3 regions of the Arthrobacter sp. UYCu712 genome follow, and region 3 is predicted to be linked to each of the others. Evidence: riboswitches for the same ligand, from Rfam matches in the RefSeq annotation. Region 3 holds a riboswitch; each other region holds the start of a gene.
The links. A riboswitch is a leader RNA that binds a small molecule or an ion and turns the genes downstream of it on or off. The one in region 3 is predicted to bind thiamine pyrophosphate.

Region 1 (9,567 bases), on a different contig from region 3:
TGGGCTGCGCTGCTTGCTCAACGGGGCCGGCCAACAGGCCGTTCCGGAGCAGGCTCGGGCGCGCAAGCAAATCCAGTGGAAGCCGATCGCGGGCTATCTAAATGCTGGCACTGGGGACCAGCGGGTCAATCTCAAGATCGCGTAGGGGCGGGCTTGTTGAATTCGGAAATCATGGAAATCAACGACCGGGCATCCATATCTACCCTTTCAGTCTAGCTGTACGAAGCCAGGAACCTCGACTGCCCGCGCCATCAGCCCACCAGTTCCAGCCGGACCTCCCGGCTGGCGATGTCCGAGGAGAGGACCCGGACCCTTACCTGCGTGCCCGATTCCAGCTCGCCGGGGCACCGTGCGGTCACGGCCGGGTCGGCGATCTGGACGATCCCGGACGGGCCGTTGCCATTGCCGTTCCCGTGCCTGCCGTTCCCGTTGCCGTTGCCGTTTTTGGCGGGCTTGGAACCGGAGATCACGACGGCGTCGAACTCCTGGCCGATGTGGTTGCTCAGCAGTGCCGCCTCCACCGTGTCCAGGGACAGCCGCTCCAGCTTGGCGGCAAGCTGGTCGGAGGCCGCCATGATCGAGGGCAGGGACGGCAACGCCTCGCGGGCCCACGCCGGGACGTCCGTGCCGTTGCTGAGCGCCTCGCAGATGACCAGCGCAAAGCGGTCAATCAGCCGGCGGAGCGGCGCGGTGGAGTGCGCATAGGCGGCGCCGATCGCGGACTGCATTTCGGCGTCCGGAACAGTCCCGTCGAAGGGCGTATAGCCGGCGCCGCGGAACAGCATGCCGGCCGAGTGCACGATTGCCAGCTGCCGCGGGTCCGTGGGGTCAAGGGTGCGCAGGTATTCGCCGTAGCTCATCTCCCCGTCCCAGGGCTTGCCGAGGGCTCGGGTCTGGCGGTGGAAGTGGGCCAGCGAGTTCTCGTCCGGGGCGGGCATGGTCCGCAGGATCCCGACTTTTCCCTGGAGCATGATCCCGGCCGCCGCCATCCCGGTCATAAGCGAGATCTGGGCGTTCCAGTCCTCCACCGGCAGCGGCGGGGCCGCGACGATCCGGTAGCCGCCGTCGGCCAGCTGTTCGATCTCTTGTTCGGGCATGTTCAGGCTGGCGCCGCCGCGCAGCCGCTCAAGCTCCACCCGCTTGATCCCGACCTCCCTGAGCAGCTGCAGCACGGGCGCCGCGGTGCCGGCGTCGAGCTCCGCCTGGACTCCCGGGTAGCTCAGCTGGGCGCGGCTGCGGACCCGGGCCCGGCGCACCAGCACCGTGGAGACCTTGGCGGCGGCGTCCAGCTCGAATTCCCAGACGAAGGCGGCGCACAGCTGGCCGGCGAGCAGGCTGCCCGCCTCCTCGCTGATGACCTCCGGGTGCAGCGGGATCCGCCCGTCGGGGGTGTAGAAGGTCTGCCCGCGGCGGCGCGTTTCGGCGTCGAGCGCGCCGCCCGGCGTCACGAAGGAGGGGACGTCGGCGATGGCGTAGTAGACCTTGTAGCCCTCGCCGGATCGGTCGATGTGGAGGGCCTGGTCAAGGTCGGTGGAGGATTCCGGATCGATGGTCACGAACTCGATGTGGGTGAAGTCGAGCCCCGGCAGTTCGTGCCCGGCCACTGCCTCCTTGGCCTCCCGGAGCGCGTCCTCGGGGAACGGGCCCGGCAGTTCCAGCGTGGTGCGCAGCGCGTTCAGCGCCAGGGCGAGCTGGCTGTTCTGCCGGTGGACGCTGGGGGTCAGGCGATGATGGGACACGAAAATCAGGTTAGCTCCATTTGCGCCATTAGTCTTGGATCATGACCACATCCCCGGCCGATCCTGCCCGCTACAACAGCTTTCTTATGGATCTGCTCGGCGTGATGGCCTACGGCGAACTTTCGGCCTTTGAACGGCTGTCCTCCGACGCACGGTATTCGCCCACCCTGCACGACCGTGCCGTGTTAGGCCGGATCGCAGTGATCGAGTTCCAGCATTATGAACTGGTCAGTGCCAGGCTGGAGGAAATGGGACTGGACACGGAGACGGCCATGCTGCCCTTCCAGCCCTCCGTGGACCACTTCCACGAACGCACCCGCCCGGCCGACTGGTTCGAATCCCTGATGAAGGCCTACGTGATCGACACCGTGTCCGCGGATTTCTACCGCGCCGTCGCCCGGCACGTCGACGACTCGACCCGCGGCCTGGTCGATCGGATCCAGGCGGACGAGGAAGCGACGGCGGTGCTGCGGGACCGGCTCAGGACGGCCCTTGCCGATGACCCGCGGCTGGCGTCCCGGCTGTCGCTGTGGGCGAGGCGGCTGCTGGGTGAGGCCCTGACGCAGGCCCGGCGGGTCAGCTTCGAGCACGCGTTCCTCGGCGGACTGATCGGTGCGGACGAGGAAAAGTCCCGGGAGCTGGTCCGCGAACTGACCGTCGAGCTGGCGGCCAGCCACTCAAGCAGGATGCGCCAGCTGGGGCTGGCCGGGTAGGCCTCCCCTCCAGTGCTGCGCGGTCAGTCCTCCGCGGCGTCGAGGGCGGCGAGCAGGGCACGGGCGGCACCTGCGGGATCGTTGGCCTCGGTGATGGCCCGGACCACCACGATCCGGCGTGCGCCGGCCTCCACCACCTGCCCCACGTTCCCCAGATCGATGCCGCCGATGGCAAACCACGGCACCGTGCGGCCATCAGTGCCGCCTACAGTGCCGTCATCCGCGGCTTCGGCGCGGCGGACCGCCGATGCGGCGTACCGCACCAGGTCCAGCCCGACGGCGGAGCGGCCCGGCTTGGTGGGGGTGGCCCACACGGGTCCCACGCAGAAGTAGCCCAGCCCGGTGCCGGCGGCGGAAGCGGCAATGGCGGCCTCCACCTGCTCCGGGCTGTGCGTCGACAGCCCGATCATGGTGTCCGCGCCAAGGAAGCCCCGGGCGGCCGCCAGCGGGATGTCCTTCTGGCCGATGTGGAACACCGGCGCGCCGGACAGCGAGGCGAGGTCTGCGCGGTCGTTGACGGCCCAGGGCCGGCCGTGCCGGCCGGCGGCCTGGCGCAGGACCTCGAGCAATTCGAGTTCCTCGGCCGCCTCGATGGACTTGTCGCGCAGCTGGATGATGTCGACGCCGCCGGCGAAGGCGGCATCCACGAAGTCCCCGAAATCACCGCGGTCCTTGCGGGCGTCGGTGCACAGGTACAGGCGGGCGGGGGTGTGGACGGGATCCTGGCGCATGCCCCAAGCCTAGTTCCTCTAAACTGGGGCAATACCGCGGGAGCCCGCTGCAGCCGTTCGCCATTGCGTCCGGCGCCGAAGGGGCTGAGAGGGCATCAGAGCCGACCGCTTGACCTGATCCGGTTAGTACCGGCGTAGGGAAGGAATCCTTCTTGGGCACTCCAGTTAGTTTCGATGCCGGCAATCGTGACGGCACCCAGGACGGCACCGGCCGGGAATGTTACGACGTCGCCGTGATCGGCGGCGGCGTGGTGGGCCACGGCATCGCCTGGGCCGCCCGGCAGTCGGGCCGCTCCGTGGCCCTGATCGACGACGCCCCCGGCAGCGGCGCGAGCTGGGCGGCCGCTGGCATGCTCGCCCCCGTGAGCGAACTCCACTACCAGGAGGAAGACCTGCTGGAGCTCATGCTCGAATCCTCGCGGCTGTGGCCGGACTTCGCGGCACAGCTGGAAAGCAACGCCGGGACAGCCGCCGTAAAAGCCGCCGGGACTGCCGCCGGCCCGGACACCGGAACCGGATACGTCACGACGCCGACCCTCGCGGTGGGCGCCGACGCGGCCGACCGCCGGGCGCTCGCGGACCTGCGGACGGTGCAGCAGGCCTGCGGGCTCACAGTGGAGCCGTTGACCGTCCGCGAGGCACGCGGCCGGGAACCCCTGCTGAGCCCGGCGATCTCCTGCGCCTTCGACATCCCCGCCGACCACCAGGTGGATCCCCGCCGCCTGCTCGCCCGGATCAGTGAACTCCTGGCGGCGGACAGCCACTGCGACACCGTCAGCCGCCTGGCTGCCGGACTGCTGTGGGCGGCTGGCCGCGTCAGCGGAGTCAGCCTGGCCGGCGGAGGGGACGTCCGGGCCCGGGAGACCATCGTGGCCAACGGCCTCGGCGCAGCGGGACTCGGCGGCCTGCCGGCCGGGCTCGCCCTGCCGCTGCGGCCCGTCCACGGCGACATCCTGAGGCTCCGAGTGCCCGCGCATCTGCGGCCGCTGCTGGGCTCCACGGTCCGCGGACTGGTCCGCGGCGTGCCCGTGTACATTGTTCCGCGGCTGGACGGCACGGTGGTGATCGGCGCGACGCAGCGTGAGGACGCACTCGCGGACCGGGATGCCCCCGGCTCCGGCGCGGTGTCCGCCGGAGGCGTGTACCAGCTGCTCCGGGACGCCCAGCAACTGCTTCCCGCGGTCGCGGAGCTGGAACTGCTCGAAGCGACCTCGCGGGCACGGCCCGGGACGCCGGACAACGCCCCGCTGCTTGGCCGCGTGGCGGACCGGGCCCCGGGCCGCGCCGGGGACGTCGGGGGACTGATCATCGCCACCGGATTCTTCCGGCACGGCATCCTCCTGACCCCCGCCGCCGCGCGGATCTGCCGGCAGCTGCTGGAGGGCACGGCGGACGCCCGCTGGGCCCGCTTCCGGCCCGACCGGTTCAGTGCCGCCGCCCACCACCCCGCCCCGCACCACGTCCGTCCCCTTCCAGAGCACAGCAAGGAAACCGCATGAACATCACACTCAACGGGTCGGATCACACGGTCCCCGACGGCGCCTCCGTCAGTACCCTGGTCAGCCAGGTCACCGGCCGGCCGCTGGCGCCGAACGGGCAGTCCGCGGACGGCAGGAAGCTCGGCGTCGCGGTGGCGCGCAACGCCGCGGTGGTGCCCCGCAGCCAGTGGCACGGCACCGCGCTCGCCGACGGCGACGACGTCGAACTGGTCACGGCAGTACAAGGAGGATGAGCACCATGGTCGAAACAGTAGTAACTGCAGCCACCGCAGCCCCCGGGGCAGCGCCGGGAACCGCCGATCCGTTCGTCGTCGACGGCATCCCGCTGGGTTCGCGGCTGATCATGGGGACCGGAGGGGCGCCAAGCCTCGACGGCCTCGGGGCAGCCCTCCTGGCGTCGGGTACTGAACTGACCACCGTTGCCATGCGCCGCTACTCACCCGCCGAGGCCGGCTCGCTGTTCCAGCTGCTCGTGGACCACAACATCCGCGTGCTCCCCAACACTGCCGGCTGCTTCACCGCCAGGGACGCCGTGCTGACCGCCGAGCTGGCCCGCGAAGCCCTCGAAACGGACTGGGTGAAACTGGAAGTCATCGCCGACGAGCACACGCTCCTGCCGGACGCCGTCGAACTCGTGGAGGCGACCGAGCAGCTCGTGGGACGCGGCTTCAAGGTCTTCGCCTACACCAACGACGACCCCGTCCTGGCCCTGCGGCTCGAAAACCTAGGCGCCACGGCAGTGATGCCGCTGGGCGCACCGATCGGCACCGGGCTGGGCATCCTGAACCCCCACAACATCGAGCTGATAGTGTCCCGCGCTTCCGTGCCGGTGGTCCTGGACGCCGGCATCGGCACCGCCTCGGACGCGGCCCTTGCCATGGAGCTCGGCTGCGACGCCGTGCTGCTGGCCACCGCCGTGACCCGGGCACAGAATCCCGTCCTGATGGGGGAGGCCTTCAAACATGCGGTCATCGCCGGTAGGCTGGCGAAAAAGGCCGGCCGGATCCCGCGCCGGGAGCACGCCTTGGCCTCCTCCGCCATGGAGGGCCGGGCGGAATTCCTCTAGGTCCGGCAGCGGGCCCGGGCCGCTAAACCCGCACAGCAAAAGGAGCCGTTATGGGAGCCACGGACGACGTCCTCAGCCAGGTCCAGGTCGACGACGCCCTGGCCGGCCTGCCGGACTGGCGATACCGCCTCGGCGGGCTGGTGACGGTCTTCAAGGCGCCGACGTCGGCCGCGGCACTCGAACTGGTCGCTGCAGTCGGCCGGGCCGCGGAAGAACAGGACCATCACCCGGACCTTGACTGGCGCTACAACCGGGTATTTGTCCGTTACAGCTCCCACGACGCCGGCAGCCAGGTCACGCCGCGCGACGTCACGGCGGCCGCGGCAGCCAGCGCGGCGGCGGCGGGACTCGGCGCCGCCGCGGAACCGGGCCTGTACCGCACTGTGGAGCTGGCCCTCGACACCGAGGACGCGGCGGCCATTTCCGAGGTCTGGCGGGTGGCCCTCGGTTACCGCCGGGGCAGTGGCGGCGACCTCACGGACCCGTACGGCCGCGGCCCGGCACTCTGGTTCCAGGAGACGTCTACTCCGGGCCCCAACCGCTTCCACCTCGACATCCACCGCAGCAAGGCCGAGTCCGGGCCGGCCCTGGCCAAGGCGGCAGCCACCGGGGCGTTAATGAACCATGACCACGCACCCAGCTGGGTGGTGGTCACGGATGCGCAGGGAAACAGGCTGTGCCTCTGCACGGAGGAAGGCCATGGACCGGAGCGGCCCCAGCCCTGAAGCCGGCCGGCCGGCGGCCGTTAGAGGCGCAGGATGGCGGTGAGCCGGGCCGTGTCCTGGCGCGTGCGGTGCCGGCCAAGGTACAGCACCGCAGCGACGGCAGCCGCCGAGCCGATGACCATCGGCAGGACCCACGGAATCCACGTCAGGCCGGGCTGATAGCCGAGCCCGGCTGCCACGAAAATGATCCAGCTCAGCATCCCGGCAGCGAGGGCCACCCCGGCCGGCACGCTGATGCCGTATTTCGCGTGCCGCTTGTCGTTGGCCCAGGCCACGACGCCCGCGGCCACGGTCACGGTGGCAACCACAATCAGGGACAGCATATTTGGACTCCTACTTCAGGTGGGGACGGCAGTTCCGGGACGGCTGCTGCGGCGCGAGGTGCCTAGAGCGCGCCGAACCCCACGCGGCGGACTTCTTCGGCACCGATCTCTACGTAGCCGATGACGTTGGCGGGAATGATGATCTGGCGGCCTTTCTCATCCGTGAGGCGCAGTTCGGTGCCCTTGGAGATGGAGTCTGCCACCACCTTGGCGACGGCGTCAGCATCCTGCGCCGATTCCAGGACAATTTCGCGGCCGATGTTCTGAATGCCGATCTTTACTTCCACTGCAAGGCCTCCCAGCCAATCAAAGTCCAATAAATATCAAAGGTCATCTCTATTTGTAGCCTAGGACTCCTTGGGGAACCGTGAGATTCCGCGCCAAGCTAAACGGTAGATCAGGTCGCTCGCCACATCGAGGTCCAGATTCCCGGCAGTTTCCAGCCAATACCGGGCGCTGACCTGCGCCATCCCGGCGAGCGCGCGGCCCAGCAGCTGGGCTTCGAGCTCGGGCAGCTTGGTGTCCTCGGCAATGACCCGCGCGACGGCGTCGGCGAAAGTCTTGTTGAGTGTCTCCAGCCGGGCGCTGACCTCGGGGTCGTTGATCAGGTCCGATTCAAAGACGAGGCGATGGGCCTGGTCGTCACTGGCAATGAACCGGAAGTAGGCCCGCATGACGGCCTGGACCCGCTCGTCGTTGTCCGTGGTGGAGTTCAGCGCGCCCAGCAGCAGATCGATGAGCTTGCTCAGATGGCTGTCCAGCAACGCCAGGTACAGCTCACGCTTGGAGGGGAAGTGCTGGTAGAGCACCGGCTTGCTCACCCGCGCGGTTTCGGCGATTTCATCCATCGCGGCACCGTGATAGCCGTTGGCGACGAAGACTTCCTGCGCCGCAGCCAGCAGCTGCGCCCGGCGTTCGTCGCGGGGCAGGCGGGCCGACCTCGGGGCGCCCCGGCGGACCTGACCGGACGCCGGCTTGCCTGCACTGCCATGTTCAACCGGTGCGTGATGGACCACTGTCGGCCTTCTTTCCCTTGCTGTTAGGTCTACTTTACGCGGGGGTAATATGACCCGGCGGCATCTTCGGGCATAGATTGAAGTATGGCTTCCAAGATCACCGCAAATGCCGCACCCGCAACCCCGGAACTGCTGCTCGGTCAAGTGCCTGGTCCACTCGTCGAACCGGCAGGCGCCTTGAGCCCCGAAGAGGTGGAACGCTACTCCCGGCATCTGATCATTCCGGAGATCGGCGCAATCGGACAGCGCAGGCTGAAAAACGCCAAGGTGCTGGTGATCGGCGCCGGCGGACTCGGCTCCCCGGCCCTGTTGTACCTGGCCGCCGCCGGAGTCGGGACACTCGGCATCGTCGACGACGACGACGTGGACCTGAGCAACCTCCAGCGGCAGGTGATCCACGGCGTCGCGGACGTCGGCCGGCCCAAAATCGAGTCCGCACGTGACGCCATCGCCGCGTTGAACCCGCTCGTCGACGTCCGGCTGCACAACGTCCGGCTCGACGCCTCCAACGCCCTGGAGCTGTTCGCCGGCTACGACCTCATCCTCGACGGCGCGGACAACTTCGCCACCCGCTACCTCGTCAACGACGCGGCCGCCATCCTCGGCAAACCCTACGTCTGGGGCTCGATCTTCCGTTTCGACGGGCAGGTCAGCGTCTTCTGGGAAAAGCACGGACCCACTTACCGGGACCTGTACCCGGAGGCGCCGCCCGCCGGCTCCGTCCCGTCCTGCGGGGAGGGCGGGGTGTTCGGCATGCTGTGCGCCGCGGTCGGATCGCTGATGGTGACGGAGGCCGTGAAACTGATCACCGGCGTCGGGCGGTCCCTGCTGGGGCGGGTGGCACTCTTCGACGCCCTCGGCGGAACCTGGCGCGAGATCAAGGTCTCCCGCGACCCGGAGGCGGAGCGCATCACGGAACTCACCGACTACGAGGCCTTCTGCGGCATCACCCCGTCCGCCGATGCGGGCACGGAGCACACCGTCACCACCACGCAGCTCGCCACCATGCTGGCCTCCCGCAAGGCCGGGCTCAAAGACTTCCAGCTGGTGGATGTGCGCGAAAGCGGGGAGTACGAGATCGTCCGGATCGACGGGGCCGTGCTGATCCCGCAGGGCCGGATCCTGGCCGGCGAAGCCTGGAACGAGCTGCCGCAGGACACGGACATCGTGTTCCACTGCAAGGGCGGCACCCGCTCCGCGGCGGTCCTCGCCGCGGCACTCGCCGCCGGCTACGAGCGCGTCAGCCACCTCGACGGCGGGATCCTCGCCTGGGTGCGGGACGTGGAACCCGGCAAACCCGTGTACTGACCACCAGGCGACTGATCCGAAAGGCATGACATGGGCGACGACAGCACCCTGACTCCACAGCACAGCATCGGCTCCGGCTTCGGCCGGGACTCGACGGCGGCGGACGTCGTTGCGGGCATCGACCTCAGCGGCAAGGCCACCATCGTCACCGGCGGCTACTCCGGGCTGGGCCTGGAAACCGTCCGGGCGCTGCGGTCCGCTGGCGCCACGGTGATGGTGCCGGCACGGCGGCCCGGGCATGCCCGCGAAGTCCTGGACGCGGCCGGTCTAGGCGATGTGGCGGTAGCGGCGCTGGACCTTGCGGAGCAGTCCAGCGTCAAGGAGTTCGCGGCGGCCTTCCTGGCCTCCGGATTCCTGGCGCCCGGACAGGGGCTGGACATCCTGGTCAACAACGCCGCCGTCATGGCGAGCCCGGAACGCCGGGTCGGGCCCGGCTGGGAGTCCCAG
Region 2 (9,567 bases), on a different contig from region 3:
GGGATTCGGGGTTGCCGACGACGCCGGGCAGCAGCCGTCCGATCGCCTCCACCATGGCGAGGACCGCCACTTCGCCGCCGTTGAGGACGTAGTCGCCCAGGCTCATGGGCCGGACGGTGAAGTGATCGGCCGCCCATTCGAGCACGCGCTCGTCGATGCCTTCATAGCGTCCGCAGGCGAACACCAGCTGGCCTTCCTCCGCCAGCTCATGGGCGGCGGCCTGGGTGAAGCGCTCCCCCGCGGGGGACGGCACGATAAGCACGGGCTTGGCAGCCGTTTCCGGTGCCGCCGCTTCCGGTGCCTCGGTGTCAGTGCCGGCGGCTTCGCCGCTGGTTTCGGGCCGGGCCGCAGCCACGGCTGCCAGTGCCCGGGCCCAGGGCTCGGGCTTCATGACCATGCCGGCGCCGCCGCCGTACGGGGTGTCATCCACGGAGCGGTGACGGTCCGTGGTGAAGTCGCGCAGGTCATGGACGTTGAGCTGCAGCAGCCCGTCCTGGCGCGCCTTCCCGATCAGTGAGAGCTCCAGGGGTGCCAGGTACTCCGGGAAGATGCTGACGACGTCGATTCTCATTTAGGCGTTGTCTCCGGTGGCGGCGTCGTCTGCGGCCGCGTCATCCGCGGACTTGGCGGAATCGCCGGACTTCGCGGAATCGCCGGCGCCATCGGCGTTGACCTCGAAAAGTCCCGGCGGCGGGGTCACGAGCACAAAGCCTTCGCCGACGTTGACCTCGGGGACGATCTGCTCCACGAAGGGAATCAGGACTTCCGTGCCGTCGGCCGCTGTGACCACCAGCAGGTCCTGGACCGGGAGGGTGTTCAGTCCGGAGACCTTGCCGACCACTTTGTCCCCGACCCGGACGTCCAGGCCGACGAGTTCGTGCTCGTACCAGCCCTCGTCGTCGTCATCGTCGTCGAGCTCTTCGGTCTCGACGAACAGCTTCGCGCCGCGGAGGGTTTCCGCTTCGTTGCGGGTCTCGATCCCCTCGAACGCGAGCAGCAGGATGTCCTTGTTCCAGCGGGCGCTCTCCACGGTGAGCGGACCCGCCGAGGCCGGCTCCACCACGAACTGTGTCCCGGGCACGAAGCGGTCGCCCGGAGCGTCGGTGAGCACCTGGACGGTCACCTCGCCGCGGATGCCGTGGGGCTTGCCGATTCGTGCCACCTGAAGCTGCATCTGTTCCTCTGTTCCGGTTCTGGGGTTGCTGGTGAAAGTTGTTGGGCAAAACAGTCCGGCCCCTCCACCATTATCTGGTGAAGGGGCCGGACTCAAGAAAAGAACTGCTGGAAGCGTTACCGGCGGCGGTCGGTGTCGACGACGTCGACCCTGACCGGCTCGCCGTCCGCCAGCGCTGCAACGACGGTGCGCAAAGCACGTGCCGTGCGGCCCTGGCGGCCGATCACCCGTCCGAGGTCGTCCTGATGAACGCGCACTTCGAGGGTGTCCCCGCGGCGGTTGTTCTTCGCACTGACCTTGACATCCTCAGGGCTGTCAACGATCCCGCGGACGAGGTGTTCGAGCGCTTCTGCCAGCAATTTACTCAGCCTCGGTGGTCTCTGCTGCTGCGTCGGCGGCGTCGTCCTTCTTAGCCTTCTTGGTGATGGCTTCCGGGATGATCACGGAACCCTTTTCCGGGGTAACGAAGGCAGCCTTGGGAGCCTTGGTCTTCAAGGTGCCCTCCTGGCCGGGGAGATTCTTGAACTTCTGCCAGTCACCGGTGATCTTGAGGATCGCGGCAACCTGCTCGGACGGCTGTGCGCCGACGCCGAGCCAGTACTGGGCACGGTCCGTGTCGACCTCGATGTACGAGGGCTCTTCGGTCGGGTGGTACTTGCCGATCTCTTCGATGGCACGGCCGTCACGCTTGGAGCGTGCGTCCATGACGACGATGCGGTAGTACGGTGCGCGCATCTTGCCAAAGCGCTTAAGGCGAATCTTTACGGCCACTTTTGTGGTCACTCCTGTTTCTGAAACGGGGTCGAGCCCGGCGTTCTGCACCCGTGGGGCGGGCCGTACTAGGGGGTTCTAAAAGGACAAGATCCGGACGCGGAGAGAGGGGCCACGCAGATCGAGTACCTGTTCATTGTGCCAGATCAACGCCGGGATTTCGACTTGACACCCGCCCCCTGTTCAAACGGAGCGCAAATCAGATTGCCATGCGCCTGCAACCGCCGTGCAGTGCGGCCCCGGAGTCCGGTGTCAGCGGGTCCAGACGTACAGTCCGGACCGGGCGGCGGGATCGACGCCGGCAGCCAGCTCCGCGAGCTGGCGGACGTAGCGGACGGCCTGCTCCGCACCGAAGGGCATGTCCTCTTCCGCGGCCCAGCTGTGGGCCACATCCTCGAGGACGTCACCCTCGCCTTCGGTCTCGTAGCTGAGCAGGTCCGCGAGTGACCTGACCATGGCGGGCGGGACGCCGAGCAGGGAGTCGCTGGACACGTCCACCATGGCGAGTTCGTAGTCGGCGCCGGCGGAGTGCACTGCCGTCCCGGCCAGGTCGCCGAGGCGCTCGACTTCGAAGTCGCTGATGTCCGCAATCCGGAGCGCCCCGGGCGCCGCGGCACCCCCATCCTCGAGCGCAGCCGCGCGCTTGAGGGCTCCATCGTGGCTGGAGACAAAGATTTCGGTGAATCCCATGAGTGATCCTTATTAGCTCGGCGCTCATTGCGCGGCGGAAAGTCAAGTTTCAGACTAGCCCAGCGCGGCGGCGCTTCCGCTCCGGAAACCGGCGTGCAGCCGGCGTGCCGTCAGCGGACCGCCACGCGGATCCGGTTAAGCCACGGGTCCTCGAAGCGCAGTTCGGCTCCGGTGTGGTGCGACTGGACTCCTGCGGCCTTGAGGCGGTCGGCGAGGGCTCCGACGTCGTCGCCCGCCGGCACTTCGATCAGCACCTCGCCCAGGCCCAGGGTGTCCCGGCGGGGGCCCGCGCCACGGCTGTTCCAGACGTTCATGGCCATGTGGTGGTGGTAGCCGCCGGCGGCGACGAACAGCGCCTGGCCGTGCCAGCCCGCCGTCTTCTCGAAGCCGAGGGTCCCGACATAGAAGTCATGCGCGGACTGCACGTCGCCCACCTGGAGGTGGACGTGTCCGACGCCGGCCTCCGCCTCGCGCTGCCCGGCAACGGACTCCTCGCTGAGGTGCTGCTCGAGGTAGCGCTGGGGCGGCAGGGCCAGGCTGTCCATCACCACGTTGTTGCCTTGCCAGGACCAGGCGTCACGCGGACGGTCCCAGTACAGCTCGATGCCGTTGCCTTCCGGGTCGGTGAAATAGAACGCCTCGCTCACTAGGTGGTCGGCGCTGCCCGCGAAGGACTGCGGCTCGTACTGGGCGGCGCTGGCCACGGTGGCGGCGAGGGACGGCTGGTCGTCGAACAGCAGGGCGGTGTGGAAGAGTCCAGCCTCGCCGCGGGCGGGGATGCTGAGCCCGGGCGCCGGAGCCAGGTGGACCAGCGGCTTCTGCCGGCGGCCCAGGTAGAGCCCGCCGTCCTGCTCGGCGACGACGTCGAGGCCGAGGGCGCGCTGGTAGTAGTCGGTCATGAGCTTCATGTCGCCGACCTTGAGCATCACGGTGCCCATGGTGAGTTCGGCGGGAAGGAGATCCTGGGTGCTGGCTTCTGCGGTCATGTCATCGCTCCGGTGCTTCGGCGGCCACCGTTCTTCGATGACCCTTCATGAAGATAAATTACTTGAAGCTTCAATTTATTCCTAATGGGTGGATGGTTCGCGCCGGACCGGCTGCCCGCGCAGCACGATGTGTTTGAGTTGCCGCAGCGTGGCGGGATGGCTCCGCGGATCCTCCGCCGTGACGAGGACATCGGCGCTGGCCCCTTCGCCGATGGATTCCGCGCCCAGCCAGCGCCGCGCGGCCCAGGCTCCGGCGTCGAGGGCAGCCCGGGCCGGGAGGCCCGCTGCGTGCAGGGCGTTGATCTCGTCGACGATCCGGCCGTGCCTGATCACGCTGCCGGCATCGGTGCCCGCATAGATGGCCACCCCGGCCTCGAAGGCTTCGAGGATCCGCTCGGCGCGGCGTTCCCAGAGCGCGCGCATGTGCGCGGCATAGCGGGGGAACCTGGCGTCCGCCTGCGCCGCGATGTCCGGAAAGGTGGCGATGTTGATCAGGGTGGGGACGATCGGCACGCCCTGCTCCGCGAAACGCGGCAGGTGCCGCGGCAGCAGGCCCGTGCCGTGTTCGATGCAGTCGATCCCGGCGTCGAGCATGTCGTCGAGGGTGTCTTCGGCGAAGCAGTGCGCCGTCACCCGGGCGCCTTCATCGTGGGCGGCCCGTACGGCGTCCGCGAGCACCCGAGCCGGGAAGCTGGGGGCGAGGTCGCCGGCGTCGCGGTCGATCCAGTCCCCCACGAGCTTGACCCAGCCGTCGCCGGCGCGGGCCTGTTTGCGTACGGCCTCCACCAGGTCCTCCGGCTCCACCTCGACGGCGAAGCCGCGCAGGTAACGCCGGGTCCGGGCGATGTGCCGGCCTGCGCGGATGATGCGGGGCAGGTCGGCGCGCTGCTGGAGCCAGCGGGTGTCATGCACGGCGCCGGCGTCCCGCACAAGCAGGGTGCCGGCGTCGCGGTCCGTCAGGGCCTGCGCCTCGGCCACGGCGTCCGGGACATCCCCGCCGGGGCCCAGCCCGATGTGGCAGTGCGCGTCCACCAGCCCGGGAATGACCCACCCGTCCAGCACCAGGTCCGGTCCGCCGGCCGGACGGTCGAAGGTCAACAGGCCGTCCACCGACCAGAGCCCGTGGCGCTCCTGGTCCGCCGCGGTCAGGATGGGACCGCTGAACTCGATAATGCTGCTCATGGCCTAAAGCCTAATCCGCGTGACGATCCGCCGAATTCCTCGAAACCGCAGCTCGCGTAAAGAACGGAACGTCAGCGATCGTGCAGAGGGTCATCGATTCGTAGCCATCCCACGCGGGGCAGAGTCCGGATGCACTAGCAGCAAGAGCGGCTCAACCGGCAGCGCCGGGAGGTCTTCCGGCGTCGCCGTCCTGATGCAGGGCACAGCCCTGGGCAGAGTCACCATGCCACGCTCACACCGCGGCCGGGCAGCCCGCCGTCACGCGGCCTCCTTCCGGACGGCCTGTGGTAGCTTCGTCTACGACCACACGGGTGCCCCAGCAGGGGCTGAGATCGGGCTGACGCAGCCTGCGACCGTTGAACCTGTCCGGGTAATGCCGGCGAAGGAAGTGAGTATTCCGTGAATACGCAATTGACACAGCACAGCCCTGTCCACAATCAGGCAGTCCAGGACCTGCCCGTCCAAGTCCAGGCCGCTGCAACTACACAATCGCTGGCGTCCCATTCGTTGGCGTTCACTACGGATGACGAACACGGCCTCCGTGTCCCGGTGACCGAAATCGAGCTGGCGGATTCGCCCGGCGGCACCCGCAACGCCCCGTTCCGGGTGTACCGCACGGCGGGCCCCGGGAGCGATCCGGTCCGGGGGCTGGAGCCGTTCCGCGCGCCCTGGATCGAGGCCAGGGCGGACACCGAAGCCTACGCCGGCAGGGAACGCGAGCTGCTCGACGACGGCAAGTCCGCGGTCCGCCGGGGTGCGGCGTCGGCCGAGTGGAGGGGCGGCCGCCCCGTGCCGCGCCGCGGCGCCGACGGCCGGACGGTGACGCAAATGCGCTACGCCCGGGACGGGGTGATCACCCAGGAGATGAGGTTCGTGGCGCTGCGCGAGAACTGCGACGTCGCGCTGGTCCGCTCCGAACTGGCGGCTGGGCGCGCCATCATTCCCAACAACGTCAACCACCCCGAATCGGAGCCGATGATCATCGGCAAGGCGTTCCTGGTGAAAATCAACGCCAACATCGGCAACTCGGCCGTGACCAGCTCCATCGCGGAGGAAGTCGACAAACTCCAGTGGGCCACTCAGTGGGGCGCGGACACCGTCATGGACCTCTCCACCGGGGACGACATCCACACCACCCGGGAGTGGCTCATCCGCAACTCCCCCGTGCCCATCGGGACCGTACCGATCTACCAGGCGCTGGAGAAGGTCAACGGCGAGGCCAACGCCCTCACGTGGGAGATCTTTCGGGACACCGTGATCGAACAGTGCGAGCAGGGCGTGGACTACATGACCATCCACGCCGGGGTGCTGCTGCGCTACGTGCCCCTGACGGCCAACCGGGTCACCGGCATCGTGTCCCGCGGCGGCGCGATCATGGCCGGCTGGTGCCTGGCGCACCACCAGGAGAACTTCCTCTACACGCACTTCGATGAGCTGTGCGAGATCTTCGCCCGCTACGACGTCGCCTTCTCGCTCGGTGACGGGCTGCGGCCCGGCGCGACGGCGGATGCCAACGACGCGGCGCAGTTCGCCGAGCTGGACACCCTGGCCGAGCTCACGCAGCGGGCCTGGGAGTTCGATGTGCAGGTCATGGTGGAGGGCCCGGGGCACGTGCCGTTCCACCTCGTCCGGGAAAACGTGGAGCGCCAGCAGGAACTCTGTAAGGGCGCCCCGTTCTACACGCTGGGGCCGCTGGTCACCGATATTGCACCGGGCTATGACCACATCACCTCGGCGATCGGCGCCACGGAGATTGCGCGCTACGGAACCGCGATGCTCTGCTACGTCACGCCCAAGGAACACCTCGGACTGCCCAACAAGGACGATGTGAAGACCGGCGTGATCACCTACAAGATCGCCGCCCATGCCGCCGACCTCGCCAAGGGCCACCCCGGTGCGCATGAACGCGACGACGCCCTGTCCAAGGCCCGCTTTGAATTCCGCTGGCGGGACCAGTTCGCGCTGTCGCTGGACCCGGTGACGGCGGAGGCCTTCCACGATGAGACGCTGCCGGCCGAGCCGGCCAAGACGGCGCACTTCTGCTCGATGTGCGGGCCCAAGTTCTGTTCCATGCGGATCAGCCAGGACATCCGGGACGAGTACGGCTCCGCGGACTCGCAGGCCGCACTTGCCGCGCTGGCGGCCGGAATGCGGGAAAAGAGCAATGAGTTCCTCGCCTCGGGCGGCAAGGTCTACCTGCCGGAGCCTTCCGTGGGCGTACCCGCAGCCGGCTAGGAGGCGTGGGCGTGCTGGTGCCGGCCGACGTCGGCGATGAAGGCTCGGATAACCTGGTCGCCCTCTGCTGAATCCTGGGGCCGGTGCCCGCCCGCGGCAATGCGGTGCAGGGCGCCGGTCTCGCGGAGGTAGCCGGCGATTTCCTCGTAGAGCGGCTCCCAGCCGCCGGTCAGGACCAGGGTGGGAACTCCCGGGACAATGTGCAGCGGGGCTTCCCACGGCGGTGCTTGCAGCCGGAGCCGCCGGGCCGCCCGGAGGCCCTCCGGGGTGATGTCCCCGGTTGCCTCGGCCGAGAACACCCGGCGCACGAATTCCCGCTCGAAATCCTCATTGCTGAGGTGGTGCCGGACGTCGAACAGGGGCTGCATAAGCGCCCGGTGCGCCGCCGTCGCCGGAAGTTCCGCCGTGAGCGAGAGGCAGGCCGGCTCCACCAGGGTCAGGGAATGTACGAGGTCGGGGCGCTCGACGGCGGCCATCATCGCCGCGATGGCGCCCTGCGAATGCGCCACGACGTGACCGCCCGAGGCGCCGCGGCCGTCGTCGGCCAGGGCCCCCAGCACGATCGCAGCGTCCGCGGAGAAATCCGATTCGAGCGGTTCGGCGACGGCGTCAAAGCCGTGGCGGCGCAGGAACAAGGCGTCGTAGTCCAACGCCATTCCATGCTGTTTCGGCCACGCCGCGGCGCCAAAGCTGCCGGCCCCGTGGACGAAAACTACGCGCTGCTTGAACATGATCCAACCCTATTGCACCGGTCTGACCTTGCGCCCCGGCGACATAGCGGTCCCGGCACGGGGATTGCCGGATCTGCTACTTGCTGCCGCCGAGGAACTTGTCGAAGCCCTTGGGCAGGTTCAGCTGGGAGGGATCGAAGTCTTCCCCCTGCTGGCCGAACGATGCGCCGGTGGGCAGCGCCTTCGGTCCCGCGGCACGCCGGGCCTCGGCGTCCTTGAGTTCCTGTGCGGCCTTGGCCGGGTTTCCGGAGCGGGCCTTCTTCTTGGGCGCGCTCTTGGCACCCTTGCGGGCACCTCCGCCGCCGCCCATGCCCGGCATTCCGGGCATTCCCGGCATGCCGCCGCCGGCCGCCATCTTCTTCATCATCTTCTGTGCTTGGGCGAAACGCTCCAGCAGGCCGTTGACCTCGGAGACGTGGACACCGGAACCACGGGCGATGCGGGCGCGGCGGGAGCCGTTGATGATCTTCGGCGCCACGCGTTCGTGTGGCGTCATGGACCGGACAATCGCCTCGACGCGGTCGATTTCACGTTCATCGAACTGCTCCAGCTGCTGCCGGATGTTCTGCGCTCCAGGCATCATCATGAGCATTTTCTTCATGGAGCCCATGTTGCGGATCTGCTGCATCTGGGCGAGGAAGTCGTCCAGGGTGAAGTCTTCCTGGTCGGCGAACTTCTTCGCCATCCGGGCGGCCTCGTCCTTGTCCCAGGACTTCTCGGCCTGCTCGATCAGGGTGAGCACGTCACCGAGGTCGAGGATGCGCGAGGCCATCCGGTCCGGGTGGAAGAGCTCGAAGTCGCTGAGGCCTTCACCGGTGGACGCGAACATCACGGGCTTGCCGGTGACCGAGGCGACGGAGAGCGCGGCACCGCCGCGGGCGTCGCCGTCGAGCTTGGAGAGCACAATGCCGGTGAAGTTGACGCCTTCATCGAAGGCGAGGGCCGTGTTGACGGCGTCCTGGCCGATCATGGAGTCGATCACGAACAGGACTTCGTTCGGGACGATCGCCTGCCGGATCTGGCGGGCCTGTTCCATCATTTCGGCGTCGACGCCGGTGCGGCCGGCGGTGTCAACGATCACGACGTCGTGCAGCGTGCGGCGGGCTTCCTCGACGCCGGAGCGGGCGACGGAGACCGGGTCTCCTGCGGGGTGCTCGAGCTCGGTGGAGGTGGCACCGGGGTGCGGGGCGAAGACGGGTACGCCGGCACGCTGGCCGACGATCTGAAGCTGGGTGACCGCGTTGGGGCGCTGCAGGTCGCAGGCGACCAGCATGGGGCTGTGACCCTGGGCCTTGAGGTACCTGGCGAGCTTGCCGGCGAGGGTGGTCTTGCCGGCACCCTGGAGGCCGGCCAGCATGATGATGGTCGGCCCGGTCTTGGCGAGGCGGATCCGGCGGGTTTCGCCGCCGAGGATCTCGACGAGTTCCTCGTTGACGATCTTCACGATCTGCTGGCCCGGGTTCAGCGCGGCAGAGACCTCGGCGCCGAGGGCGCGCTCGCGCACGCGTCCGGTGAATTCGCGGACCACGGGCACGGCAACGTCGGCGTCCAGGAGGGCGCGCCGGATCTCGCGGACCGTGGCGTCAACGTCCGCCTCGGTCAGGCGGCCTTTGCCACGTAGGTTCTTGAAGGTTGCTGTCAACCGGTCAGAGAGTGAATTGAACACGCGCCGTGCACTTCTTTCAGTGGATCTACAGATGGCGGCCGGTCCGGCACGCCAGCGTCGCGACTGAAGTTCGCCTGAACGAACCGCCTCGACAACGGGACTCGACTATCTAGGGTACCAAGACCCGCCCTC
Region 3 (9,567 bases):
TGTTCGGGTGCTGGCGGTGCGGATCCGAGTGCTCCTTGACGGCCTCGTGGCGCTTGCCCAGGTTGGAGTAGGACAGCGTGATGAACATCATGAGGAGGAGGACCGCAAACATCGAGGCGCCGATGACGAACGGCGGTGCGATGAGCGGCGCGAGTTCCTCGTGGCCGGATTCGCCGGCGGCGGCGATGATTGTGGCGATCTGCTGCGACAGCATGTTCTCCCCTAATGAGTTCAAAATGTTACGACGGCGGAATTCCCCGCCGTTCCTGGCTTCTGTTCCATGTTACAGCGTTACTAGCCCCTGATCTGGCCCTCACCCTGCACGATCCACTTGGTGGTGGTCAGTTCGGTCAGCCCCATCGGGCCGCGGGCGTGCAGCTTCTGGGTGGAAATCCCTACCTCGGCGCCGAGGCCGAGTTCGCCGCCGTCAGTGAACCGCGTGGACGCGTTCACGATCACGGCTGCGGAATCGATCTCGGCGATGAAGCGCTCGGCGTTGCCGAGGTCGTTGGTCACGATGGCCTCGGTGTGTCCCGTGGACCATTTGCGGATGTGCCTGACCGCCTCGTCCAGGTTGTCCACCATGGCCACGGCAAGGTCAAGGTCCATGTATTCCGTGGCCCAGTCCTCGTCCGTGGCGGGGACGGAGGCGACGGACGCCGGCAGCGCCGCGCGGATCCGCTCGTCGGTGTGCAGGGTGACGCCGGCGGCGCGCAGGGCCGCGGCGACGGCGGGCAGCACGGTGGATCCCGAGTGCACCAGGAGGGTTTCCACGGTGTTGCAGACGCTGGGCCGCTGGGTCTTGGCGTTCAGCAGGATCTCGACAGCCATGTCCTCGCCCGCGGAGGCGTCCAGGAAGATGTGGACGTTGCCCTCCCCCGTCTCGATGACCGGCACCGAGGCATTCATCACGATGGACTGGATCAGGTCACGGCCGCCGCGGGGAATCAGGACGTCCACCCTGCCCCGGGCGCGCATCAGGACGTTGGCGCCCTCGCGGCCGAACTGGTCCACGGTCTGTACGGCGTCGGCGGGCAAGCCCACCGATTCCAGCGCGTCGCGAAGGATGGTGACCAGCGCAGCGTTGGTGGCGGCCGCGGCGGTTCCGCCGCGGAGGATGACGGCGTTGCCGCTCTTGAGGCCCAGCCCGGCGATGTCCACGGTCACGTTCGGGCGTGCCTCGTAGATGGCGGCGACGACGCCCATGGGCACGTTGATCTGGCGCAGGCGCAGCCCGTTGGGCAGCGTCTGGCCGCGGACCACGTTTCCGACCGGGTCGGGAAGGGTGGCGAGGTTTTCCAGGGCGCCGGCGAGGGCCTGGATCCGGGGTTCGGTGAGGGTGAGCCGGTCCAGCAGGGCCGCGGAGGTGCCGTTGGCCCGTCCTGCGGCGACGTCCTTGGTGTTGGCGGCCAGGATCTGGCTCTTGCGCTCGAGCAGCGCGGCGGCGATCGCCCGCAGGCCGCGGTCCTTCCACGCACGGTTTGCCCTGGCCATCAGCCGGGCGGCGTGCCGGGAACGGTCGGCGATGGCGTGGACGGCGGCCTCGACGTCGGACGTTGAAGGACGCACGGTCACTTCCTCGGGCGTCGGGGCTGCCTGGGTGGCTTCGTTGGAACTCGCAGCGGCTTGGGGAATCAGTGCCTCAGTCATCCTTCAAGTCTAGGCGGGGGTGGTGGCTAAACCAGAACCAGGTCGTCAACGTGGACAACCTCGCGGTCAAACCCACGTCCCAGTGACTCGCCGAGTTCCACGGTGGACCGGCCCAGCATCTGGGGCAACTCGGCAGCGGAATAGTTGACCAGACCGCGCGCAATGACGGTACCGTCGGCCGCGACCATTTCCACGGCGTCCCCTGCTTCGAAGTTACCTTCAACCGCCGAAATGCCGGCCGGTAGCAGCGACGTGTGGTTGTCACAAACAGCCGTCACCGCGCCGTCGTCGAGGATCAGCCGGCCCTGCACGTGCGCGAGGTGGGCGAGCCACATCATCCGCACCGGCTTGCGTGCACCGTTCACGGTGAACCATGTTCCGACGTCTTCGCCGGCCAGGGCTGCCGCGACGTTCGCAGTCGACGTGACCATCGCGGGGATTCCGGAATCGGCCGCCATGATGGCCGCCTCGACCTTGGTCTGCATTCCGCCGGTTCCGACTCCGGCCTTGCCGGGCGCGCCAATGGAAACACCCTCGAGGTCCTCCGGGCCGTCCACCCGGGGAATCCGCTTGGCGCCCATCGCCGGGGGGCCGTCGTAGAGCGAATCGACGTCGGAGAGCAGCAACAGGGCATCGGCGCGGACGAGGTGGGCCACAAGCGCCGAGAGACGGTCGTTGTCACCGAAGCGGATCTTGTGCGTGGCCACGGTGTCGTTTTCGTTGACGACCGGCACGACGCCCAGGTTCAGCAGCCTGTTCAGGGCGCGGAAGGCGTTCGTATGGTGAGTGCGCCGCATGAGGTCATCGGCAGTGAGCAACACCTGGCTGACAGTCACGCCGTGGGCGCCAAAGGCATGGGTGTACCGCGCCATCAGGAGACCTTGGCCCACGCTCGCCGCAGCCTGCTGGGTGGCCAGGTCCCGAGGACGCTTGGCCAGTCCCAACGGCGCCAGGCCGGCGGCGATGGCCCCCGAGGACACCAGGATGATTTCCATGCCCTCGTTGCTCTTGACTGCAAGGGCATCCGACAGCCCGATGAGTGCTTCTTCGGAAATGCCGCCCTTGATGCTGGTGAGTGACGACGATCCGACCTTGACTACGATGCGGCGCGCCCTGGCAAGCACGCTCCGGTCGTCGCTGGGTTCCTCGATGATTACTGCGGGACTAGCACTCACTTCGGCGGGTTCACTCCTCATTGTCGTCGCCCAGTCCACTCTCCTTGAGCGGCTTGGCGACGCGGCGGCTGCTCACGGATTCGGTCCAGATGCCGGCCTTGCGCTCGGCTTCGAGCTCGGCGCGGGCGGCCGCCTTGGCGTCGCGGCGCTCCTGCTGCTCGTCGCGCTTCTGTCCGCGGGTGGGGCGGTCGCCGATCTCGGCGAAGCGCACGTCGGTGCCGCGCGGGGACGCCAGGAGTTCGGCGCCGGCCATCATGGTCGGCTCCCAGTCGAAGACGACGCCGTCGTCCTCGCCGATGACCACGGTGTCGCCGGGCACTGCGCCCTGCTTGAACAGTTCGTTTTCGACGCCGAGCTTCGCGAGCCGGTCGGCGAGGTAGCCGATGGCTTCCTCGTTGGTGAAGTCGGTCTGCTTGACCCAGCGCACGGGCTTGTCGCCGAGGACGCGGAACAGCGGCTCGAGGTTCTTCTCTTCGCGGCGGATCTTGAAACCGGATTCGTTGACGGCGCGCGGCTTCAGGATCGGGGCATTTACCTTGGGCGGTGCGGCGGCGAGGGTGTCGCGGGCGGCCTGGACGATTTCGGCCATGGCGAAGCCGAGCTGGCGGAGGCCCTCGTGGCTCGTGGCGGAGATCTCGAAGACCCTGTAGCCGCGGGATTCCAGTTCCGGGCGGACGAACTCGGCCATGTCCTTGCCGTCGGGCAGGTCCACCTTGTTCAGGGCGACCAGCCGGGGGCGGTGGTTCAGCGGAACGACTTCGCCGTCGGCCCCGCTGTAGCTCATGTCCACGGCGTACTTCTCCAGCTCGGCCTCGATGATGGCGAGGTCGGAGAGCGGGTCGCGGTCGGATTCGAGCGTGCCGCAGTCCAGGACGTGCACGAGGGCGGCGCAGCGCTCGACGTGGCGCAGGAAGTGGTGGCCGAGGCCCTTGCCTTCGCTGGCGCCCTCGATGAGGCCCGGGACGTCGGCGATGGTGAAGCGGACCTCGCCGGCCTGCACGACGCCCAGGTTCGGGATCAGGGTGGTGAAGGGGTAGTCGGCGATCTTGGGCCGGGCGGCCGACATGGCGGCAATCAGGCTGGACTTGCCGGCGGAGGGGAACCCTACGAGGGCGATGTCAGCGATGGACTTCAGTTCCAGGACGACGTCACTGGATTCGCCTTCGATGCCGAGCAGCGCGAAGCCGGGGGCGCGGCGCTTCTGGGAGGAGAGCGAGGCGTTGCCGAGGCCGCCGATGCCGCCGGCTGCCGCGATGAATTCGGCGCCTTCGCTTACGAGGTCGGCGAGGACTTCGCCCGACTTGGACTTCACCACGGTGCCCACGGGCACCGGAAGGATCAGGGTTTCGCCGTTCTTGCCGCCGCGCCAGTCGCCCATGCCGGGGCCGCCGTTGGTGGCGTGCCGGTGGGGTGCATGGTGGTAGTCGAGCAGGGTGGTGGTCTGGGGATCAACGCGCAGGATGACGTCGCCGCCATTGCCGCCGTTGCCGCCGTCGGGACCGCCGAGGGGCTTGAACTTCTCGCGGTGGACGGAGACACAGCCGTGGCCGCCGGTACCGCCGGATACGTGCAGTACTACCCGGTCTACAAAGCTCGCCACGTGGATCTCCTCAGTGCTGTTCCCCGGGCCCACAGGGGCCCAAGATGATTGTAATGCGGTTAAAACACCGGTGGAGCGGACCTAATGGCCCGCCCCACCGATTTAGAACGTTTTGTTACTCTGCAGCTGCAGCAGCCACGATGTTCACAACGCGGCGACCACGGCGGGTGCCGAACTCGACAGCACCGGGGGTCAGGGCGAACAGGGTGTCGTCCCCGCCGCGGCCTACGCCGGCGCCCGGGTGGAAGTGGGTGCCCCGCTGGCGGACGATGATCTCGCCTGCGGAAACTACCTGGCCACCGAAGCGCTTGACGCCGAGGTACTGGGCGTTGGAGTCACGACCGTTGCGAGTGGAACTCGCGCCTTTTTTATGTGCCATTTGGAATGCCTGCCTTCAAAAATTCTGGGGAATCTGCTGGAACCTGAACAGTAACGAAGAGTTACTTGATACCGGTGATCTTGACCTTGGTCAATTCCTGACGGTGACCCTGGCGCTTCTTGTAACCGGTCTTGTTCTTGAACTTCTGGATGACGATCTTCGGACCACGGAGGTCTTCGAGGATCTCAGCCGTAACCGTTACCTTGGCCAGGTCCGCAGCAGCAGAGGTGACTTTGTCACCGTCTACCAGGAGCAGTGCGGGCAACTCAAAGGTGCTGCCGGCTCCACCGGGGACGCGGTTCAGGGTAACGAAGTCTCCAACGGAAACCTTCTCTTGGCGGCCGCCTGCGCGGACAATCGCGTACACCACTGGGGAACTCACTTCTCTCGACGTTTATTACTAGATTTGCGTGCGGAACCTGGTCCAAATTGTTTGGCTGGCTCACGCTGTGCCTCTACGCCGGTGGGTTCCCCGGGGGGACCCATGAGCTATCCCGTGGACATTCGCATTCGAATAACGAATGGAGTGTCCTCAAGGTCATAACCCAAGTGTTGGCGTAAGCACCGAAGATCTAGACTACGCTAATTTTGCCTTCGGCCGCAAATGAGGCTGGCTCCGGAGGGGCCTTGCGTGATGGACGCAACTCGATCTAGGCCGAGCGCTCCCGCAACGACTTCCGGAACCGTGCCCCACTATCGTACAGGCTGGCCGGGGCGCCTGCGCTCAGGCGTGCAGCCTCGGCGCGTCGAAGAAGTCGATCTCGTAGCGCGCCGACTGCCGGAAGGCCAGAACCATGGCGTCCCGCTCGGCGGCGGAGGCCGCCCGCGCTGCCCGGTCGGTCAGGGCGATCGCCTGCCGCGTCGCTGCGGCGAAGTCCTCGTCGGCGTATGTGCGGAGCCACTCGGCGTAGGGGTGCGCTGCGGGGGCACCAGCCGCCAGGAACTGTGCGTGCAGGGTCGCGCCGACCTCGGCGTAGAGCCAGAAGCACGGCAGCGCCGCGGCCACCAGCACCCCGTAGCTGCCGGAACCCGAGGCGGCCAGCAGGTGGTCAACATAGGATTTCGTGACCGGCCCCAGCTGCACGTCCGCGGGCCGGGTGCTGAGCCAGTTCCGGTGCAGCTCCGATTCGACCTCGAGGCACTGTTGTGCCGAGCGTGCCCAGAACAGCTGTTCGGCTTCGGTGGGCGCGATTGCGGATGCCCGGGCCAGCACCCGCGAGTAGCCGTTGAGGTACAGGGCGTCCTGGGCCAGATAGTAGGCGAAGTCCTTTTCGGGCAGTGAGCCGTCGGCCAGGCCCCGGATGAACTCCAGGCCGTAGATGGCGGCGAGGTCCGCCGCGGCGCCCTTCCCGAGGGCAGCCACGAACGCCCCTTCGTCCGGTATGCGGTAGCCGGTGTTGCCCTCATCCGTGCCGCCATGGCCTTCGGCTGCGTGGGCCCCAGCGCCGTGGTCCTCGGTCAGGTGCTGCACGCGGTGGAAGTGGTGGACCGGACCGTTGCCCGTCCCGACGTCCAGGCGGTCCGAGGCGCGCAGCGCACCCTCCAGCCAGGGCTTGACCTCCCGGAGGGCCGCCTCCCAGTCCCCCACCCGGGCCTGCACGGTGGCCAGCGCCGAGGACAGTGAACATCCGGTCCCGTGGCTGTTGCGGGTGGACACGCGCCCGCCGGCCACCACCACCGTCTCCTGGCCGAGCACTCCCCCGGTGTTGATAAGCGCGTCGGGGCAGCCAACGTCGTCCCCGCCGGCGGTTCCGCCGGCGTTTCCTTCCAGGTGGCCGCCCTTCACCAGTACCGTGGTGCCGGCCAGGGCGGCGAGGCGCTTGCCTTGGTCCAGGGCTTCTGCCCAGTCGGCGGCGACGGGTTCCCGGAGGAGGATGCTGAGTTCGGCGAGATTGGGCGTGATCAGGTCCGCGAGCGGCAGCAGCGCGTGCAGGGCGGCTTCGGCTGTTTCCTGCAGGAGCCGGTCACCGCTGGTGGCGACCATCACCGGGTCAAGGACGACGACGCCGGGCCGGGTTTCTTCGACCCAGCGGCGGACGGCATCGATGACGCCGGCGTCGCCCAGCATGCCGATCTTGACGGCGTCGATGCCGATGTCCGCGCTCAGGGCGTCCAGCTGCGCGGTCAGGAAGCCCGCCGGCGGGATGTGGACGGCGCTGACGCCGCGGGTGTTCTGCGCAGTGAGGGCGGTGATCGCGGCCATACCGTAGCCGCCGTGCGCGGCGATGCTTTTCAGGTCGGCCTGGATGCCTGCACCGCCGGACGGGTCCGAACCCGCGATGGCCAGGACCCGCGGAATCCGGGGCCGGATGCCGCCCGGGGCGGCGGGCGCGGCGGGAACTGGCGGCAGAAACGCCGAGGTAGGAACAGGTGAAGCCACGAAAGACATCCCTTCGCCGGTGCTAACCGGACAGGTTCGACGGGTCTGGATCTCAGCCGGCTCGATGCGCGGCACCCCGTGTCAGTCCCCCAGCCTAGCCTTTGCGGCTTAACGACGCCGCGGGCGCGGTCCGGATCGGCGAATTGCTCCGCCGTTCCGGACCACACCCGCGGCCACGCTGAACTGTCTTGCTGCCGGCTCCTAAAGCTCCGACGCCGGGACGCCGACGCCGAGGATGATCGGCTCGTTCGCGGCTGCCGGCTTGGCCGCCGGCTTGTCGGCGGTCATGGCCGGGGCCTTGGCCTCGTGGACGGATCCGGCCGCGGACGCGGTGGTCGCCTCGCGGTGCTCCACAGACGTCTCGTTGGCTGCACCCTGGGCGCGGCTCGCGCTCCGGTTGCGGCGGACGCGGCGGCCACGGGTGGTGCCCGCCTCGGCGTCGGCGTCGACCCGGACCTGCGCCGGTGCGTTGGACGCTGCCGGTGCCTTGGCCGGCGCCTTGGCCGCGGGGGCGCGGTCCACTACGGGCCTGCTCGTCTCGGCTCCGCCCAGATTGGCGAAGGCCTCCGTCAGCAGGTCCAGGGTGAGGGCCGGAGCCGTTGATTCGTCGGCGTGATCGACGAACGGCAAGGCTACCTGCTCGCCGCCGAAGGTCAGCACGGCCGCGGGGCGTCCGGCCGCTCCTTCCGTCACGGCCAGTTCCACGGCGGCTTCGACGGCGGCCTTGCGGGCCTCCGCTTCGTGCTGGCTGGTTCCGGCAGCCGCCTCCCCGTCGTGCAGGTGGGCGGCGTGCGCGGCGGCTGCGATGTTCGCCAGGGCGGCCCGGGTTGCCTCGGCCTTGGCGTGGCGCTCGGCGTCGGTGGGCTCGGCATGGACGGCTCCGGGTGCCGGCGGAACAAGCTCCGGCGTGCCCTGGCCGCCCTTGCCGCGGCGGCGGCTCTTGCGCTCGGTCCGCTGTGCCGGCTGGTTCTCGGTCCGCGGCACGTGGTGCTCGGCAGCCACGACGTTGGCGCGGCGGTGTTCCACCGGCTCGTCGTGCGTGACGATGCCACGCCCGGCGCAGGCGTCACACTGCTCGCCGAAGACTTCCAGCAGCCCGGTGCCCATCCGCTTGCGGGTCATCTGCACGAGTCCCAGCGAGGTCACCTCGGCCACCTGGTGCTTGGTCCGGTCGCGTCCCAGGCACTCCACCATGCGGCGCAGCACGAGGTCGCGGTTGGATTCGAGCACCATGTCGATGAAGTCGATCACGATGATGCCGCCGATGTCGCGGAGCCGGAGCTGCCGGACGACTTCCTCGGCCGCCTCCAGGTTGTTCTTGGTGACTGTTTCCTCGAGGTTGCCGCCGCTGCCGGTGAACTTGCCCGTGTTGACGTCCACCACGGTCATGGCTTCGGTGCGGTCGATCACGAGGGAACCGCCGGACGGCAGGAAGACCTTGCGGTCGAGCGCCTTGTGGATCTGCTCGTCGATCCGCCAGGCCGCGAAGATGTCCGTGTCCTTGGTCCACTTCTCGAGCCGGCCCACCAGGTCGGGAGCCACGTAGGTGACGTAGGCCTCGATGGTGTCCCAGGCCTCCTCGCCGGAGACGATCAGCTTGGAGAAGTCCTCGTTGAAGACGTCACGGACCACCTTAATGGTCAGGTCAGGTTCGCCGTAGAGCAGCTCGGGGGCGAGGATCTTAGTCGACGACGACTGGCTCTCGATGCCTTCCCACTGCGCGCGGAGGCGGTTGATGTCGTGGGTCAGCTCCTCCTCGGAGGCACCCTCGGCCGCGGTGCGGACGATCACGCCGGCATTTTCCGGCAGGCGGTCCTTGAGGATCCGCTTGAGGCGGTTGCGCTCGACGTCGGGCAGCTTGCGGGAGATGCCGGTCATGGAACCGCCGGGCACGTACACGAGGTAGCGGCCGGGCAGGGAGATCTGGCTGGTGAGCCGGGCACCCTTGTGGCCGACCGGGTCCTTGGTGACCTGGACCAGCACGGAGTCGCCGGACTTGAGGGCGTTCTCGATCCGCCGCTGCTTGCCTTCGAGGTTGACGGCTTCCCAGTTCACTTCGCCGGCGTAGAGCACGGCGTTGCGGCCGCGTCCGATGTCGACGAAGGCGGCTTCCATGGAGGGCAGCACGTTCTGGACCTTGCCCAGGTAGACGTTGCCGATCAGGGAGTCCTGCTGGGTCTTGGACACGAAATGCTCGGCCAGGACGCCGTCTTCGAGGACGCCGATCTGGATTCTGTCGTCGCGCTGGCGGACGATCATCTGGCGGTCCACGGATTCGCGGCGGGCCAGGAACTCGGCCTCGGTGATGACGGTGCGGCGGCGGCCGGTGTCGCGGGATTCGCGGCGGCGCTGCTTCTTGGCTTCAAGGCGGGTTGAGCCCTTG

Region 1: it holds a riboswitch for thiamine pyrophosphate, as region 3 does, so the genes downstream of both, thiO (glycine oxidase ThiO) here and ABIB51_RS10410 (bifunctional hydroxymethylpyrimidine kinase/phosphomethylpyrimidine kinase) in region 3, are expected to answer to the same signal.
Region 2: it holds a riboswitch for thiamine pyrophosphate, as region 3 does, so the genes downstream of both, thiC (phosphomethylpyrimidine synthase ThiC) here and ABIB51_RS10410 (bifunctional hydroxymethylpyrimidine kinase/phosphomethylpyrimidine kinase) in region 3, are expected to answer to the same signal.

What each region holds. Positions count from the first base shown of each region.
Region 1 covers NZ_JBEPOZ010000001.1:277,568-287,134, forward strand. The annotation lists gene ABIB51_RS01425 (RNB domain-containing ribonuclease) at 252-1,739, opposite strand; gene ABIB51_RS01430 (ferritin-like fold-containing protein) at 1,781-2,452, shown strand; gene thiE (thiamine phosphate synthase) at 2,476-3,183, opposite strand; TPP riboswitch at 3,210-3,342, shown strand; gene thiO (glycine oxidase ThiO) at 3,336-4,682, shown strand; gene thiS (sulfur carrier protein ThiS) at 4,679-4,915, shown strand; gene ABIB51_RS01450 (thiazole synthase) at 4,921-5,748, shown strand; gene ABIB51_RS01455 (4a-hydroxytetrahydrobiopterin dehydratase) at 5,799-6,473, shown strand; gene ABIB51_RS01460 (hypothetical protein) at 6,494-6,796, opposite strand; gene ABIB51_RS01465 (DUF3107 domain-containing protein) at 6,859-7,083, opposite strand; gene ABIB51_RS01470 (TetR/AcrR family transcriptional regulator) at 7,144-7,725, opposite strand; gene moeB (molybdopterin-synthase adenylyltransferase MoeB) at 7,897-9,120, shown strand; gene ABIB51_RS01480 (oxidoreductase) at 9,151-9,567, shown strand, end outside.
Region 2 covers NZ_JBEPOZ010000022.1:55,191-64,757, reverse strand. The annotation lists gene trmD (tRNA (guanosine(37)-N1)-methyltransferase TrmD) at 1-571, opposite strand, end outside; gene rimM (ribosome maturation factor RimM) at 572-1,174, opposite strand; gene ABIB51_RS18145 (RNA-binding protein) at 1,291-1,533, opposite strand; gene rpsP (30S ribosomal protein S16) at 1,535-1,945, opposite strand; gene ABIB51_RS18135 (hypothetical protein) at 2,198-2,635, opposite strand; gene ABIB51_RS18130 (VOC family protein) at 2,746-3,621, opposite strand; gene ABIB51_RS18125 (amidohydrolase family protein) at 3,703-4,803, opposite strand; TPP riboswitch at 5,101-5,208, shown strand; gene thiC (phosphomethylpyrimidine synthase ThiC) at 5,203-7,038, shown strand; gene ABIB51_RS18115 (alpha/beta fold hydrolase) at 7,035-7,769, opposite strand; gene ffh (signal recognition particle protein) at 7,846-9,435, opposite strand.
Region 3 covers NZ_JBEPOZ010000008.1:122,767-132,333, reverse strand. The annotation lists gene ABIB51_RS10440 (hypothetical protein) at 1-214, opposite strand, end outside; gene ABIB51_RS10435 (glutamate-5-semialdehyde dehydrogenase) at 295-1,650, opposite strand; gene proB (glutamate 5-kinase) at 1,677-2,846, opposite strand; gene obgE (GTPase ObgE) at 2,836-4,425, opposite strand; gene rpmA (50S ribosomal protein L27) at 4,541-4,804, opposite strand; gene rplU (50S ribosomal protein L21) at 4,866-5,174, opposite strand; gene ABIB51_RS10410 (bifunctional hydroxymethylpyrimidine kinase/phosphomethylpyrimidine kinase) at 5,529-7,154, opposite strand; TPP riboswitch at 7,176-7,273, opposite strand; gene ABIB51_RS10405 (Rne/Rng family ribonuclease) at 7,386-9,567, opposite strand, start outside.